DNA from 2 places in the Glaciecola punicea genome. Region 1 is predicted to be linked to the other one. Evidence: riboswitches for the same ligand, from Rfam matches in the RefSeq annotation. Region 1 holds a riboswitch; the other holds the start of a gene.

What was found. A riboswitch is a leader RNA that binds a small molecule or an ion and turns the genes downstream of it on or off. The one in region 1 is predicted to bind thiamine pyrophosphate.
Region 2: linked by a shared signal. The riboswitch ahead of BAE46_RS12655 (TonB-dependent receptor) and the one ahead of BAE46_RS07075 (bifunctional hydroxymethylpyrimidine kinase/phosphomethylpyrimidine kinase) in region 1 are both predicted to bind thiamine pyrophosphate.

Annotation. Positions count from the first base shown of each region.
Region 1 is NZ_LZXY01000004.1:247,570-254,875, reverse strand. Features, by position in the region: gene katG (catalase/peroxidase HPI) at 1-294, shown strand, start outside; gene BAE46_RS07080 (FAD-dependent monooxygenase) at 601-1,797, shown strand; TPP riboswitch at 2,027-2,148, shown strand; gene BAE46_RS07075 (bifunctional hydroxymethylpyrimidine kinase/phosphomethylpyrimidine kinase) at 2,300-3,892, shown strand; gene BAE46_RS07070 (HesA/MoeB/ThiF family protein) at 3,889-4,731, shown strand; gene thiS (sulfur carrier protein ThiS) at 4,728-4,943, shown strand; gene BAE46_RS07060 (thiazole synthase) at 4,947-5,717, shown strand; gene thiH (2-iminoacetate synthase ThiH) at 5,704-6,822, shown strand; gene BAE46_RS07050 (3-oxoacyl-ACP reductase) at 6,891-7,306, shown strand, end outside.
Region 2 is NZ_LZXY01000012.1:48,508-55,813, forward strand. Features, by position in the region: gene BAE46_RS12640 (energy transducer TonB) at 1-202, shown strand, start outside; gene BAE46_RS12645 (tetratricopeptide repeat protein) at 195-1,481, shown strand; gene BAE46_RS12650 (tRNA(Met) cytidine acetyltransferase TmcA domain-containing protein) at 1,546-3,786, opposite strand; TPP riboswitch at 3,982-4,082, shown strand; gene BAE46_RS12655 (TonB-dependent receptor) at 4,134-6,263, shown strand; gene BAE46_RS12660 (YkoF family thiamine/hydroxymethylpyrimidine-binding protein) at 6,406-6,660, shown strand; gene pnuC (nicotinamide riboside transporter PnuC) at 6,663-7,271, shown strand; gene BAE46_RS12670 (phosphotransferase) at 7,261-7,306, shown strand, end outside.

The sequences.
Region 1 (7,306 bases):
CAATCTGCGCATGGCGTATTAACTGATCAACCAGGTACACTTAATAATGATTTCTTTGTGAATTTGCTTGACATGTCTACCGTGTGGAGAAAATCTGCTACCGATGGTTTGTATGAAGGCTTTGATCGTAAATCTGAAGAATTGAAATGGACAGCAACCTCGGTCGACCTTATTTTTGGTTCTAACTCTGAATTACGTGCAGTAGCCGAAGTGTATGCTTTTGATACGTCGCAAGAAAGATTTGTGAATGACTTCGTTGCGTCTTGGGCGAAGGTGATGAATTTAGATCTTTAGTTTGATTTGAGTTAGTTTGTAAGCCGCGGCTGTGATTAATTTGCAGCCGCGGTTTTTTTTTAGCGCCAAGGTGACAGCTACTCAGTCAAAATAAGCTAACGAAGTAAGCAAACCTGCAGCACCGCAGAAAAAATGTGCGCTTTGGTCACCACTTTCAAAACAGTATAAGTAAAGCCGAGAAATATAGGTATTATGGATCATCTTAGTAAGCCTTACTCAGGTTAAATCAAAAGATCTATCGAACTGGCTATTTTCTGTGTAACTGAGCAGATATAGCTGTTCACAAATAATCATAGGGGAGTTGTTTTGAGTAAAAAAATTGTTATCGCTGGTGCCGGCATTGGTGGATTGTGTGCTGCCTTGGCGCTGGCAAAACGCAAATTTGAGGTGCTTGTTTATGAACAAAGTCCGCAACTTAACGAAGTAGGTGCAGGTTTACAGCTTAGTCCCAACGCCATGCATGTATTACAAACACTTGGTATAGCAGACGAGATTAAAACTAAGGCCTTTCGTCCAAATTCAGCCGTGATGCGCCACTATAAAACTGGCAAGACTTACTTTACTGTTCCTTTGGGTGATACCGCCACACAAAAATATGGCGCTCATTATCTGCATATTCACCGCGCTGATTTACATTCTATTTTGCATAATGCCTGCAAAAATATGAACGTAAGTATTCACTTAGGTCAAACTATCCAAAGTTACCAACAAACGCCACAGAATCTAACAGTACAATTTGACAACAATGAATGTCTCTTCGCCGATGTGCTCATAGGCGCTGACGGTATCAAGTCAAATATCCAAGCTTGCATGTTAGGGCAAACACCCTCTGAATTTACCGGACAAGTAGCCTGGCGTGGCATGGTACAAGCAAACAAACTGCCTAAAGGCTTGATTAAATCAAACGCTAATTTATGGGTGGGCCCAAACAAACACTTTGTTAGTTATTATTTGCGCGCCGGCAACTTAGTCAATTTTGTTGCTGTACAAGAGCGTACAGATTGGCAAAAAGAATCATGGCATGAAAATGGTGATATAAGTGAACTGCGCAGCGCATTCGCTGGCTGGCATCCAGAGGTAAGCGAGTTATTAGAGGCTACGGACGAATGTTCGCTATGGGCCTTGTTTGCCAGACAGCCCCTAAACCGATGGTCTGATGGAAACGTGGCGCTTTTAGGGGATGCTTGCCACCCTATGTTGCCATTTTTAGCGCAAGGCGCGGCAATGGCCATTGAAGACAGCTATGCTTTGGCGCATTGTTTGGCTGCTTGCACCGATACTAAAACCGCACTGCAAACCTATCAAAAAACGCGTTTACCACGCACCCGCAACATTCAACTTAATGCGCGTAAAAACGCAGCTTTGTATCATATGAGTTCACCAATTGAGCAGGCCAAATTAGCACTTCTTTCCGGACTATCTAGTATTGGCCTCAGCAATAGGATCGCGGCAAATATGCTAGACCCCATCTATGCATATAATATTGTTAAACAATTAAACTGATCAAGTAGAGCAGGCGCAATTGACAGCTTATTGTTTATGTATTTAATTGTTTTAGGGGTAAATAGCCGTTAAATCTGAAGTAAAACGAAGTACGGCCAAGGGAAAACACGCGGGGCCTGCCCTTCTTAACCTCTGGTTTTCATAGGGAATTTTCAACTCTGCTTTTTGTGGACTTATCGCACGACTGCAGATAGCACTTGAGAAATTGTTTTACTATGCTTATAGTTATGTCTTCTTGTCGGAGTGCTAGTACGTTTCACCTAGGTGATTTGTATAGCTGAGACCGTTAATTCGGGATCCGTTGAACCTGATCGGGCTAGTACCCGCGAAGGAAACAAGCGTGGCATTTAATAATACCGGACACACCAGTATTTGATTTAAAAAGCCACTTTGCCAGAACACGCGAGTAATATTTTTATATTCGATTACTCTTATTGGCGCTTTTCAACAATTCATTTCTCCAGACAAGCAACTTCATCTTACTTAATATGAGAGATTGCTTATGTCAAATCAGCACAAAATTTTTGCTAGAACACAGCCCGCTAAACCTATTGTATGGAGTATTGCCGGTTCAGACAGTGGCGGAGGCGCGGGTATTCAGGCCGATAGCCTAACAATTCATGACTTAGGCGGACACGCTTGTAATGTGGTAACCGCAATTACCGCGCAAAACTCTCACCAAGTTATAGATGTTGCACCTACCTGTGCAATGGTCTTACTCAATCAGCTTAACTGCTTACTTGACGATTTACCCCCTAGCGCAATTAAGATAGGGGTATTGGCCAACGCTGAACAATTTCAACTAATTAGCCACTGGCTAAGCAATACTTTAAGGCCTTATCAGCAACAACATGATTTACTCATCCCTGTAATTTGGGATCCGGTGATGGTCTCTACCAGCGGTCAATCACTCACCCTTGCCAATAATTCACCCACTGTTGACGACTATATATCTTTGGCTAATCACGTCACGCTGATAACACCTAACGCGTTTGAACTGCAGGTGCTTGCAAGGTTGTTACAAGCTCAAGGTAACACTTCCCAAGAGCCGCTTGAGTGCCTTGCTAACGCAGTTTTATCAAGTGTTTTGGTGACCGGTGGCGCTGATATTGATACATTTGCCATCGACTGGTTAATGGCTAAAAGTATTGCGCATACCTCTGTTTTTCATGCACACCAGCGAATTGGGTTTCAAAGCAGTAGAGTAGACACTAGGCATAATCATGGTACGGGCTGCGCCTTGTCTGCTGCCATTGCTACGGCGATGGCGTTTGGTCATCCTTTGCTAGACGCTATTGTGATTGCTAAAGCATATGTACATCAAGGTTTATCTAGCGGCTACGGCTTGGGTAAGGGAGCTGGTGTGCTGGGCCGCAACGGTTGGCCACACGATCTTGTGCATTTCCCTGAAATTTTGATGCCCCACTATGCTTCGCTAAGCATTAACCACGGGCTTGTCTTTGCCAAGGTTATCCAGCCCTTAGGCGTCTATACCGTTACAAAGTCAGTCAGTGTGTTGGAGCAGGTGCTTAAGTCGGGTGCACGTACTGTGCAACTACGTATAAAAAATAACAGCGTTGATAAGAGACCCCTAAATGAGATTGAAAAGGACATTATTCAAGCAATCTCGCTAGGCCATAAATACAAGGCACAAGTGTTTATTAACGACCACTGGGAGATTGCACTCAAACACGGTGCTTTTGGCGTACATTTAGGCCAAGAAGATGTCTTGCAAGCCAATTTACTACAAATAGCAAATGCCGGGCTCGCCTTAGGTTTATCTTCACATGGTTATTTTGAAATGCTCTTAGCACAGCAACTTAATCCTAGTTATTTGGCCATTGGACATATTTTTTCTACTCCAACCAAACAAATGCCCTCAAAGCCTCAAGGTCTGTTGAAGCTGTCGCGTTATTGCAAGTTGCTTAAAAACAAAATGCCATTAGTGGCTATAGGCGGCGTTGATTTACAAAACTTAGCACAGTTAAAAGCAACTGCCGTACATGATGTTGCCGTGGTTAGAGGCATTGAAAGCACAGAAAATCCGGGACAAAGCTGGCAAGCTTTGCAACAAAAGTGGCAGGCGCTCACATGACACAAGCCTTAAATGATAGACAATTCGTGCAGTATTATCGACAAATATTGCTACCTGAGGTTGGTGAGCTAGGGCAGCAACGTTTGCTTGATCACCATATTATTATTATCGGCATAGGCGGTTTAGGTACGCATGTTGCGCAGCAATTAAGCGCAGTAGGAATTGGCCACCTGTACTTAGTGGATGACGATAGTGTGGAAAAATCCAATTTACCTCGGCAAATATTGTTTGATGCATCCTGCATTGGTAAATTAAAAGTAAACTGCGCTGGTGAGCGACTACGCACAAGTAATACAGATATTAGCGTAAACACCTACTGCGAGCGCTTTTCGTTTGAATTTGCCGAAACACTGTTGGCTGAGCATGAGATGCTTAAAAAAGCGTATGTAAATCAGAAGTTAACGGTACTTGATTGCACTGACAACATGCCCACACGTCAGCTAATTAATGCCTGGTGTGCACAAAAAAAAATTGCGCTTATTAGTGCATCAGTAAGCGGCTTTAGCGGTCAACTTATGGTTATCGATGCAGTAAACAACCCTCAAGCAGGCTGTGTTCACTGCGTATTCAATACTCAAGAGTTAACTCAAAGCTGTGCCAGTGTAGGCGTATTAGGCCCAACTGTTGCGATTATGGCTAGTATGCAAGCACTTACTACGGTTAAGCATATTTTGAAAATTAACACACCCGATTCATACCTACATATATTCAATGCATTAACGCTCAACTGGCGACGAATATATCGGCATAAAGACGCTCAATGCCCTATTTGCCAGCATTGGACAAACTTGAGTAAGCAAGAGCCTACGCGTAAAGCCCAACAGGAGAATATTTCATGATCACTATTTTTATCAACGGTGAAGCCATAAAAGTACAACAATCCCATAGTTTGCGACAAATTTTAGAAGCAAACAGTAAAGAGCAGCAGTGGAATTTAGGCTCTGTAGCAGCTGCGTGTAATCAACATATAGTGCCTAAAAGTGAATGGTCACAGCTTACCTGCCAAGAAAATGACCATATCGAATTGTATCACGCTGTTGCCGGAGGATAAGACATGTTAACTATTGCCGATCATACTTTTTCATCACGCTTGTTTAGCGGTACTGGCAAGTTTTCGCATACGCAGCTTATGTTAGACGCATTAATAGCCTCAAGCACCGAGCTTGTGACCTTGGCAATTAAGCGCATCGACATTAGACAAAGCACCGACAACTTAATGGCGCCACTAAGCAGCTTAGGCGTAAAATTGTTACCCAACACCTCAGGTGCACGCAATGCGCAAGAGGCTATTTTTGCCGCACAGCTTGCCCGAGAAATGTTCAATACACACTGGGTAAAACTGGAAATTCACCCAGACCCTAAATATTTAATGCCTGACCCAATAGAAACATTGGCTGCGGCCGAAGTCTTAGTGAAACAAGGATTTGTCGTGCTGCCCTACGTGCACGCTGATCCTGTATTGTGTCGTCGATTAGAAGAGGTTGGCTGCGCGGCGGTGATGCCTTTAGCTAGTCCAATAGGCAGCAATCAGGGTTTGCTCACCAAAGAATTTATACGCATTATTATTGAGCAAGCCAACGTGCCGGTTATCATCGATGCTGGAATTGGCTGTCCTTCTGATGCTACCGCCGCAATGGAGCTTGGCGCCGATGCCGTATTAGTTAATACCGCTATCGCTTCAAGCGCCCAACCGGTAATAATGGCTAATTGCTTTCGTGAAGCGGTTATAACCGGGCGCCGTGCTTATGAGGCCGGATTAGGTTTAGTCTCAAATAAGGCCAATAGCACCAGCCCACTAACGGGGTTTTTGCATGAGCTTTGTTGATACATTTGCAAAACTAGACCGCGATCATCTTCTAATGTCTTTGTATAGCACCACTAGTGACGATGTAGAGCGGGCCTTGCAGCGGCCAAGCGGAAGTGTGGAGGCATTAATGGCGCTGTTGTCCCCTGCTGCGCAGCCTTACCTTGAGCTAATGGCGCAGCAAGCAAGCTTGCTTACTAAGCAGCGTTTTGGCCACAATATAAACTTGTTTATCCCTTTGTATTTGTCAAACTTATGTGCCAACGAGTGCGATTATTGCGGCTTTACCATGAGCAATAAAATAAAACGTAAAATTCTCAATAAACAAGAGATTCAGCAAGAAATTGATATCATAAAGGGATATGGATTTGACAATGTTCTGCTGGTTACCGGTGAACATGAAACTAAGGTTGGCATTGACTATTTTGCCGACGTATTACCCCATATGAAGCAGTATTTCAGCCATGTTTCCTTAGAAGTACAGCCTCTTGAAACTCATGAATACAAAAAGTTAGTTGATTTGGGCCTGGATGCGGTAATGCTATATCAAGAAACTTATCAGCCACGTACGTATGCAAAACATCATACCCGAGGCAAGAAAAAAGACTTCACGTATAGGCTACAAAGTCCCGATCGCTTGGGTCAGGCTGGGGTCGATAAAATAGGCCTAGGGGTTCTGTTAGGCTTAGACGAATGGCGCTTAGATGCATTGCTAATGGGGCACCATTTAGCGTATTTGGAAAACCGCTACTGGCGCAGTAAATTCAGCGTTTCGTTTCCGCGCCTGCGGCCATGCACAGGGGGGATTGAGGTGAAATACCCGATTACTGATAAAGGGCTGGTGCAGCTAGTTTGCGCATTTCGATTGTTTAGCGAACAGCTTGAAATAAGTTTGTCAACGCGTGAAAACAGTCAATTTCGCAGCAATATAATGCCTTTAGGCATCACTCATATGAGCGCTGCTAGCTCGACTCAACCTGGTGGGTACGCCAATCCCGCAACGCAACTCGATCAATTTGAGATTAGTGATGAACGCTCGGTCGTAGAGGTTACAAGCGCGATACGAGCACAAGGCTATATACCCGTTTTTAAAGATTGGGAGGCTGATTGGTCGGGTCGGTTATAGTGAGTCCTTACACCTTCAAACACCGCTAATAAATAGTCAATATCGTTTTAATTTTTTAAGGGATACATATGCAACATTCTGCAAATACACTCAATCAGCAGCTAGTATTAATCACCGGCGGTGGCCGCGGTCTTGGTGAGCATTTGGTCAATGCCTTCTTACGTGAAGGTGCTAAGGTCGTCATTAATTACCTACATAGCGCTGAAGCCGCTAACGCAGTTGCTGCCAATTATCCAAATCAGGCCCTTGCAGTTCAGGCCGACGTAACTGATGTGAGGGCTGTACAGGCGATGTTTAGGCACGCAAAAAAACATTTTGGCCAAGCCATAAGCACGGTTGTTAATAATGCGCTGCCGTCTTTTTCTTTTAACGGCGATGCACGCGAACGCGGTGAGCAAATTAGCTGGGGCAGCATGCAAAATCAATTTGAAGGAGTAGTTAAAGGCGCGCTTAACACGACACAGGCAGCAATACCCGATATGCA
Region 2 (7,306 bases), on a different contig from region 1:
TGACCTATCGTTCACCATCAACGAGGTGGGCGGGGTTGAGGATGTAGAGGTGCTTGAAGCAGATCCAAAACGAATTTTTGACCGTGAAGCAAAAAGAGCACTGCGTAAGTGGAAGTACAGACCAAAAGTTGTCGACGGTATTGCACAAAGACAGCCTGGTTTGAGAGTTCGACTAGAATTTAGTTTAGGCGGAGATGATTAATATGAAAAAATTAAATAAAGTCTTGATGACAGCTGGTGTCGCTTTGTTTGGTTCATATTCGACACTTGCGATTGCGCAACAGTCAGCTGCTATTGTTTGTCCGGGTTATGAACCGGCCAAAACACAGCTGTTAGGCGAGCGTTCTGGTAAGAAGCTTCAGCGAGCATATGAAGTCTATCTAAACGAAGAGCTTGACGAAAGAGAAAGGGTTAAAGAAGCAATCAGCATGCTGCGGGATATTGATTCAAAAGAAGATTTTGATACCGCAACTGTTAATAGATTTCTTGGACAATTGTTGGTGTCAGAAGACGGTAAACAGTTAGAGGCTCTATCACTGCTTACACGGGCTGCTGATTTAGGCGTTTTGAATGATAAAGACCAAGCCGATATTTTAAAGTTGGTGGCTGACTTGTCTATTCAAGAAGAAAAGTATGAAAACTCCATCAAGTATTATAAGAAATGGATGTCGTTTACCTGTAAAGAAGATCCGGACATTTATACGCGTATGGCGAAAGCTTATACTGAAATGAAAGACTTTGATAATGTGCTACTTACCGCCGATCTTGCTATTGCGAATTATGTTCAACCAAACAAGAACCCTTTCGCATTAAAGATAAATGCTTTTCACGAGAAAAAACAATATGATGGCGCCGTTGAGGTTGCTGAAATACTTGTTTCCTTGTTCCCAGGAGAGAAAAACTGGTGGTCACAGCTAGGCTTTTTCTACATGTTGGTAGAGGACTATACCAAAGCACTTTCTACGTTCTCATTAGCACATAAACAAGGATATTTAACAAAACGGTCAGAGTTTAAGGCTTTAGCCCAGCTATATGCCTCAAGTGATGTGCCTTATAAGTCTGCTCAGTTGCAAAAGAAATACATGGCGTCGGGTATGCTTGAATCGGAAGCTAGTGACATTGCCAGTTTGGCAAATACGCTTCAGTTAGCACGTGAGTACAGCGAAGCGGCTAAGTATTATGGACAGGCCGCAGCAAAAAGCGCTGATCCTGACCATTACCGCAAGCAAGGTGTTTTATTGTTAACGGCGGAAGATTATAGAGGGGCTATAACGGCGCTTACTAAATCTATAGAGTCGGGCATAGACGAAGAGGGCAAGGTGCATTTCTCGTTGATGGAAGCTAATTTCTATATGGGTAATTTTCGGAAAGCCTATGAGCATGCTACCGAGGCTCAGAAAGATCCCAGCTTACGCAGGAATGCTTTAGCTTGGATACCTTATATCAAGCAAAAAGCTGAAAATCGTGGCGTTAAAATATAGACGAATGTAGATAATCGAAATCCCGCTTACATTAGCGGGTTTTTTTTTGCCTTGAAATATAGATTCATAAGTAGTCAAAGAGGTGATCCTGTTCCGTATATACCCTAAAAATATCGCTAACAGCACTAAATACGACATGTTCTATTTCACACTTTTCCGGCTTATGAATACCTTTTTCATGATATCTTAATATCAGTTCTTGGATGGACCGTGCCGATATCGGTAAGATGTGAGCATCGTCGTGTGTTAACAACCATAGCAAGATAGGCGCTATTTTTTCTAAATTTATATCTTTTGCTAAGTAGCGTTTAAGCGCTTTATTGACAAATTGCTTATGCACTGTATCGGTAAACATAAAATCCGCTTTAAAGGTTTGATATATGCTTTGATATAAAGTGTGTAAGCGTTTATGCGTTTCGCGTAAGTACTGTCGTTCTATTTGTAAGCGAAACTGCAGTAAACTTTTGCTCAATTTAGGGATATCACGCAATGGTTTAAGCATTAATAGGCTGCAGGTTCCACTAGCAGTATCAATACGATGTCCAAGCTTAGCCATTGTAAAGTCATTTTTTAGCCAAAACGAATATAGAGAAGAAGTAAAACCATAAGATACACTAACACAGTCAACGTTTGTAGAATGCGCGTATTGTTCACAAAACTGCAGCAGATTAGTGCCTATGTTAAGTCGTTTATGCGCCTGCTTGACTGCAATTCTGTTGATGCGTAAATACTTCAGTTCACACAAATCAGAATCTAATAAGTAGAGTGACAGTGCCTGAGGACTCAAATGTCCTTGCACCCTTCTTTTACCAAGACTTATGTCATGCTTTAGTGATGAAAGGAGTTCCCCTCCCTCTTCAAACAAAATGGCTACGCCTAGCACTTGACGATTGGCCTTATTGATATGGGAGCTGTTTTTATAGGCGATTGCTATTATGCAGTCATTAGCATCTAAGGTTCTTACAATATCGTTAGGGGTGGTTTGATAATGGGCGTCGCTAAGCAATGTAAATATTTGAGCATAAAGCTTATTGCTTTTGACCAATATTGTTTTGTCTATGATTTCAAATTGTACATCATGTAAAACATCTTTATTTATCTTGCTCTGTAAGGATTTATCAGTTGTGTGTGCGGTTCTTGTCGATGATCCCATATTTGGCATATAACCAAGCAGTGAGTGTAAACACGTTTCTACGGTGTCTCCTTTTAGCCACCTAAACGGTTTGCTTAAGGTGTATACGTGCGTATTTTTATGGGAGACTAAGTAAGGCAATACTCTATGTATAAAGCCATTGCCGCTACCCTCATAACCGTCTGTAGTGCCAGTAAGTATGCAGTGTGAAAAATGAGAAATAGTACGCTTAAGCAGCGCCGGCGCGATCGACGCTAATTCATCAATAATCACTATGGAATGGGGCGGGGCAAGTGCGGTGATCTCATCCATCGCGTAGAATTTAATTTCATTTTTTTGAATAGCATGTTTTTCTAAAGGTGCATTACGGTTCGCTTCGTAAGGAGCTTGGCTCGCTGTGTTCACGTCGTAAAAACGCTGTAATTGACGTTTCTTTAATGCACTGACCACGACAGGGGTATTCTGGTTATTTACCTTAGCGGATAATCTACTTGCAATATGACCTATCAACGTAGACTTGCCCCTTCCGCGTGGGCCAAGAATAATTGAAACTGACCCCGTGGATGCTTTAGCGTTGATCCTTTGCGTTATTTTGGTTTCGATATCAGTCTGGTCTTTTGATAGTTGCCAGTCTTGCTGATTTGTTTGTGTTTCGTGTTCAATTGCTTGCTTCAAAGGAGATGATATGGCACTACTTGGAAAAAACGAGTGCGTGGGATCTACGTAAGCTCCATTGTTTTTTTTAACGTGTCGTATAAAAACGTCAGTGAAATATGATGTTTTAGGTGTATACCCATAGCTAAACTTTAGTGGGCCTAAATTTGGCTTATATGAGCTTTCAGATGCCAGCAGCACCACAATAATTCCGCCTGCCTGAACCATGCCAGCGCTTGCATACAGCGCATTTAAGTGAAACCCATTTCTGGCATCAAAAATAAGAGAGTTGGTTTGCTGTCCCAAATAGTCTTGGTAGCGAGTTAAAGGGATGTGTTTCACATGGCTTATGCATAAGTTATTTGAAACAACAGAGCTGTCTTTATAATCTGCCACTACAGCCTCTAGGAAAAACATTGCTTCATCTAAAGGCAATGATAAAAGTAAGAACTGCCTATGGTGAAAGCCCGTCTTTTTTACGCTAAGCCATTTTGTGAATGCTTCTTTATTCGGCATCATTTTTTAACATAGTCACGATAATCCAGAAAGTTGAGTTCATACTATATTTGTTGAGATTAACTCACTTGGCAATAAATCGCTAAAATTTTAGTAACAATGCGTAAACAGGCATTGATTATTGCCTGATTCTTGCTATTCTCTGCGCGAGTGTGATTTTTAACTAATAAACTTAGGTTTATGTTTACCTCATACTTATGTTGAACCAAGGGGTGCGTTAATTCGCTGAGATTCATTAAGAGAACCCTTAGTTACCTGATCCGGTTAGTACCGGCGTAGGAATGGTCAATTACTTACCTTCTCAATGCCACGGTTGCCGGATCTTTTCGTATTCTTGAAGAGATCCATACATGTATAAGACATCAAAAAAAGTTTCATTATTACTCACGCCAATTGCTATTTCTTGCAGCCTTTTATATGCGTCTAGCCTTCATGCTATGCAAGTAATCGAGGGTAACGATAGTTCACAAGCAGGCCGTGATGATTTAACGTCAGTTGAACGAATTGTGGTTACGGCTGATTTATCGCAGCGAGATTTATCTGAACTACCCGCCAGTGCCTTTGTTATAGGTGAGGCCGCTATTAACTCACGCCAAGCGAGGCACATTCAAGATATTATTGGCATGGTGCCCAACTTGAATTTTTCGAGTGGCGCTTCACGTGGCAAGTTTTTGCAAATTAGAGGCATAGGCGAACGTTCGCAGTTCGCTGAGCCGATTAACCCGTCGATTGGTTTGTTTCTAAACGACATCGATATTTCCGGCATTGGCGGCTTAGCGACCGTTAATGATATAAGGCAGATAGAAGTGTTGTCTGGACCACAGTCAGTTGCCAGCGGCGCAAATAGCATTGGTGGTATAGTGAAGCTAGTGAGCAACGCGCCAAGCGATGATTTATTTGCCAATGTTAATATCAGTTACGGGCAATTTAACGAGTCTCGGCTCGCCGGCACTTACTCAAATGCCTTATCAAACAATATATCTACAAGAGTCTCTATACAACAGACTAAAAGCGATGGTTTTATCAAAAACGCTTTTTTAAACACAGACGACACCAATCGCATTGACGAAACCACCGCGTCTATTATTACCAGCGTTGCCCTCAATGCCGTTAGCAGCTTAGATATAAGCGCGTTCACTTTTGATATAGACAACGGCTATGACATTTTTTCGCTTGACAATGCCTCAACGCTTGCAGACAAACCTGGTTTTGACAGGGTGGATGCTAGCGCAGGCAGCTTAAAATATAACTACCGATTTGACCAACACAAACTACAGGTCAGTGCTTATTTGTTAGATGCGCAAACCGAATACGGTTTTGATGAAGATTGGACATTTGTCGGAATACACCCTGATGGCTATTCGTCATTTGATTTTTATCAGCGTGATATAAAAAGAACCGGACTTGATATAAAGCTTGCAAGTACAATTGCAAGAGGGCAAAACAGCTACTTACTTGGCGCTAATATTACCGATAGCGATGAAGATTTATTACGCCAGAATACTTTTTTTGAAAGTGATTACTTGAGTACTTATGAGCGCTCTAATCAATCAGTCTTTGGTCAGTACGTGCATGTGCTTAACGACAAAACAAACATTACCAGTGCAGGGCGGGTCGAGCGTTTCAATACTGACTTTGCAGATGCAGTCGGCAGCTCAAACATAAGTGACACCTTGGTGGCAGCTTCGCTTGCGCTTGACTACCAGTTAGGTGAGAACTTAGTTTTTGCCAGTATTTCGCGCGGTTATAAAGCTGCAGGTTATAATATAGATGCCCGACTTGCCGCTGATAGCCGTACATTTGACCCAGAATATAATATGAACTACGAGATAGGGGTAAAAGGCCGCGCCTATGACGGCTTGGCCACTCTTAATTTAACGTTCTTTTACATGCAAAGAGACGACGCGCAGGTTAGCGACTCTGTCCTTTTTGCGATTGACGATACAGGCGCAAGTTCATTCGCCGACGCCATTGGCAATGCTGACACGGGCACGAATAAAGGCTTTGAATTTTCAGGTACGTGGGATATTGCAGGAAACTGGTATTTACAAACTAATGTAGGTTACCTAGATGCTACATTTGGGGGTTATACAAAAGAAAATGGCGAGTTTGTGGGCATTCAGCAACAGGCGCATGCGCCTAAATACACTGCCTATCTGGCGTCTAACTGGCAGCTCTCAAATAGCGTAAACTGGTTTGTAGATATAGACGTAAAAGATGATTTTAGATTAGGTATAAACCATGATGTGCGCGCACCTTCTACCACTGTCATTAACTCTGAACTAACCTGGCGGGCAATGGGAAAGCACGCATACTCTTTCAAGCTGTGGGTAAAAAACGTGACCGACAAGGCGATTGTGACGCGCGGCTTTGGTAGCTTCCCTAATGATCCACGTGACGGCTACAGCACTAACGGCCCGTATTTTCAGTTTGGCCAACCTCGCCAAATAGGCGTAACGTTTAACTATGATTGGGAGTAGGCTTAACACTGTGCTATGACGCCTCTATGACGCCTTTATATCTTACTGCGATTAGATATAAAGGCGACTATACATAATTGACAGCAAAGATGAACTGACACTAACACAACTTTACATGAGAAAACTTATGAATGAGAACACCCTGCAGTTAGGCGTTGAAATTTCTCTTTATCCGCTGCATCAAGAGTATGTGCCCTACATCAAAGATTTTATAGATAGATTAAACACCGATCAGCATTTACACGTGCAAACAAGCCACACTTCTACCTTGGTGAGCGGCGAGTTTGCGTATGTAATGAAGGTGATACAAACCGAAATGAAAACCACGTTTGAACAAGTCGGGCAGGCTGTTTTTGTATGTAAGTTTCTAAATGCCACGCATATGAACTTATCCTGACATTGGCATTTTTTGAAGCCGTTTCGCAACAGTGGCAGCAGCAAAGTATAAGCGAGGTTTTCGCTGTCTTGTTAGCGGTGGTGTATGTTTGGTTGGCCGCTCAAGAGTCTCTTTGGTGTTGGCCTGCTGGGTTTATAAGCACATGCTTATACGCCTATATTTACTGGGATGTTACGCTTTTTTTTCAAATGATATTAAATGTCTACTACATGGCAGTGGCGGTGTGGGGATTTATTTATTGGGGCAGAAGCGGAGATAAAAAAGTTAGCATTTCGCGTATGAACTGGCACAATCATGTTAGTGTCCTACTGTTTGGCGCCGTAACAAGCACCGTTATTTTTTTTATTGCGATTCAATTTCTTAACTATGAGCTTGTACTACTCGACATTACCCTGACCGTATTTTCGCTCATTACTACTTATTTAACGGTCACTAAAAAGTTAGAAAATTGGATTTATTGGAGCATTATTAACGTCGTGAGCATGGTGCTTTTATACGACAGAGGCTTATACTTAACGACAGTACTTATGCTCATTTACCTTGTGCTCGCATTAAGAGGTCTAATGCATTGGCAAAGTGTGTACCGTCAGGGAAAGGACTATGTCGCCTAAACCTTTGAAGAAAGAAAAAGATCGCTTATCCATTC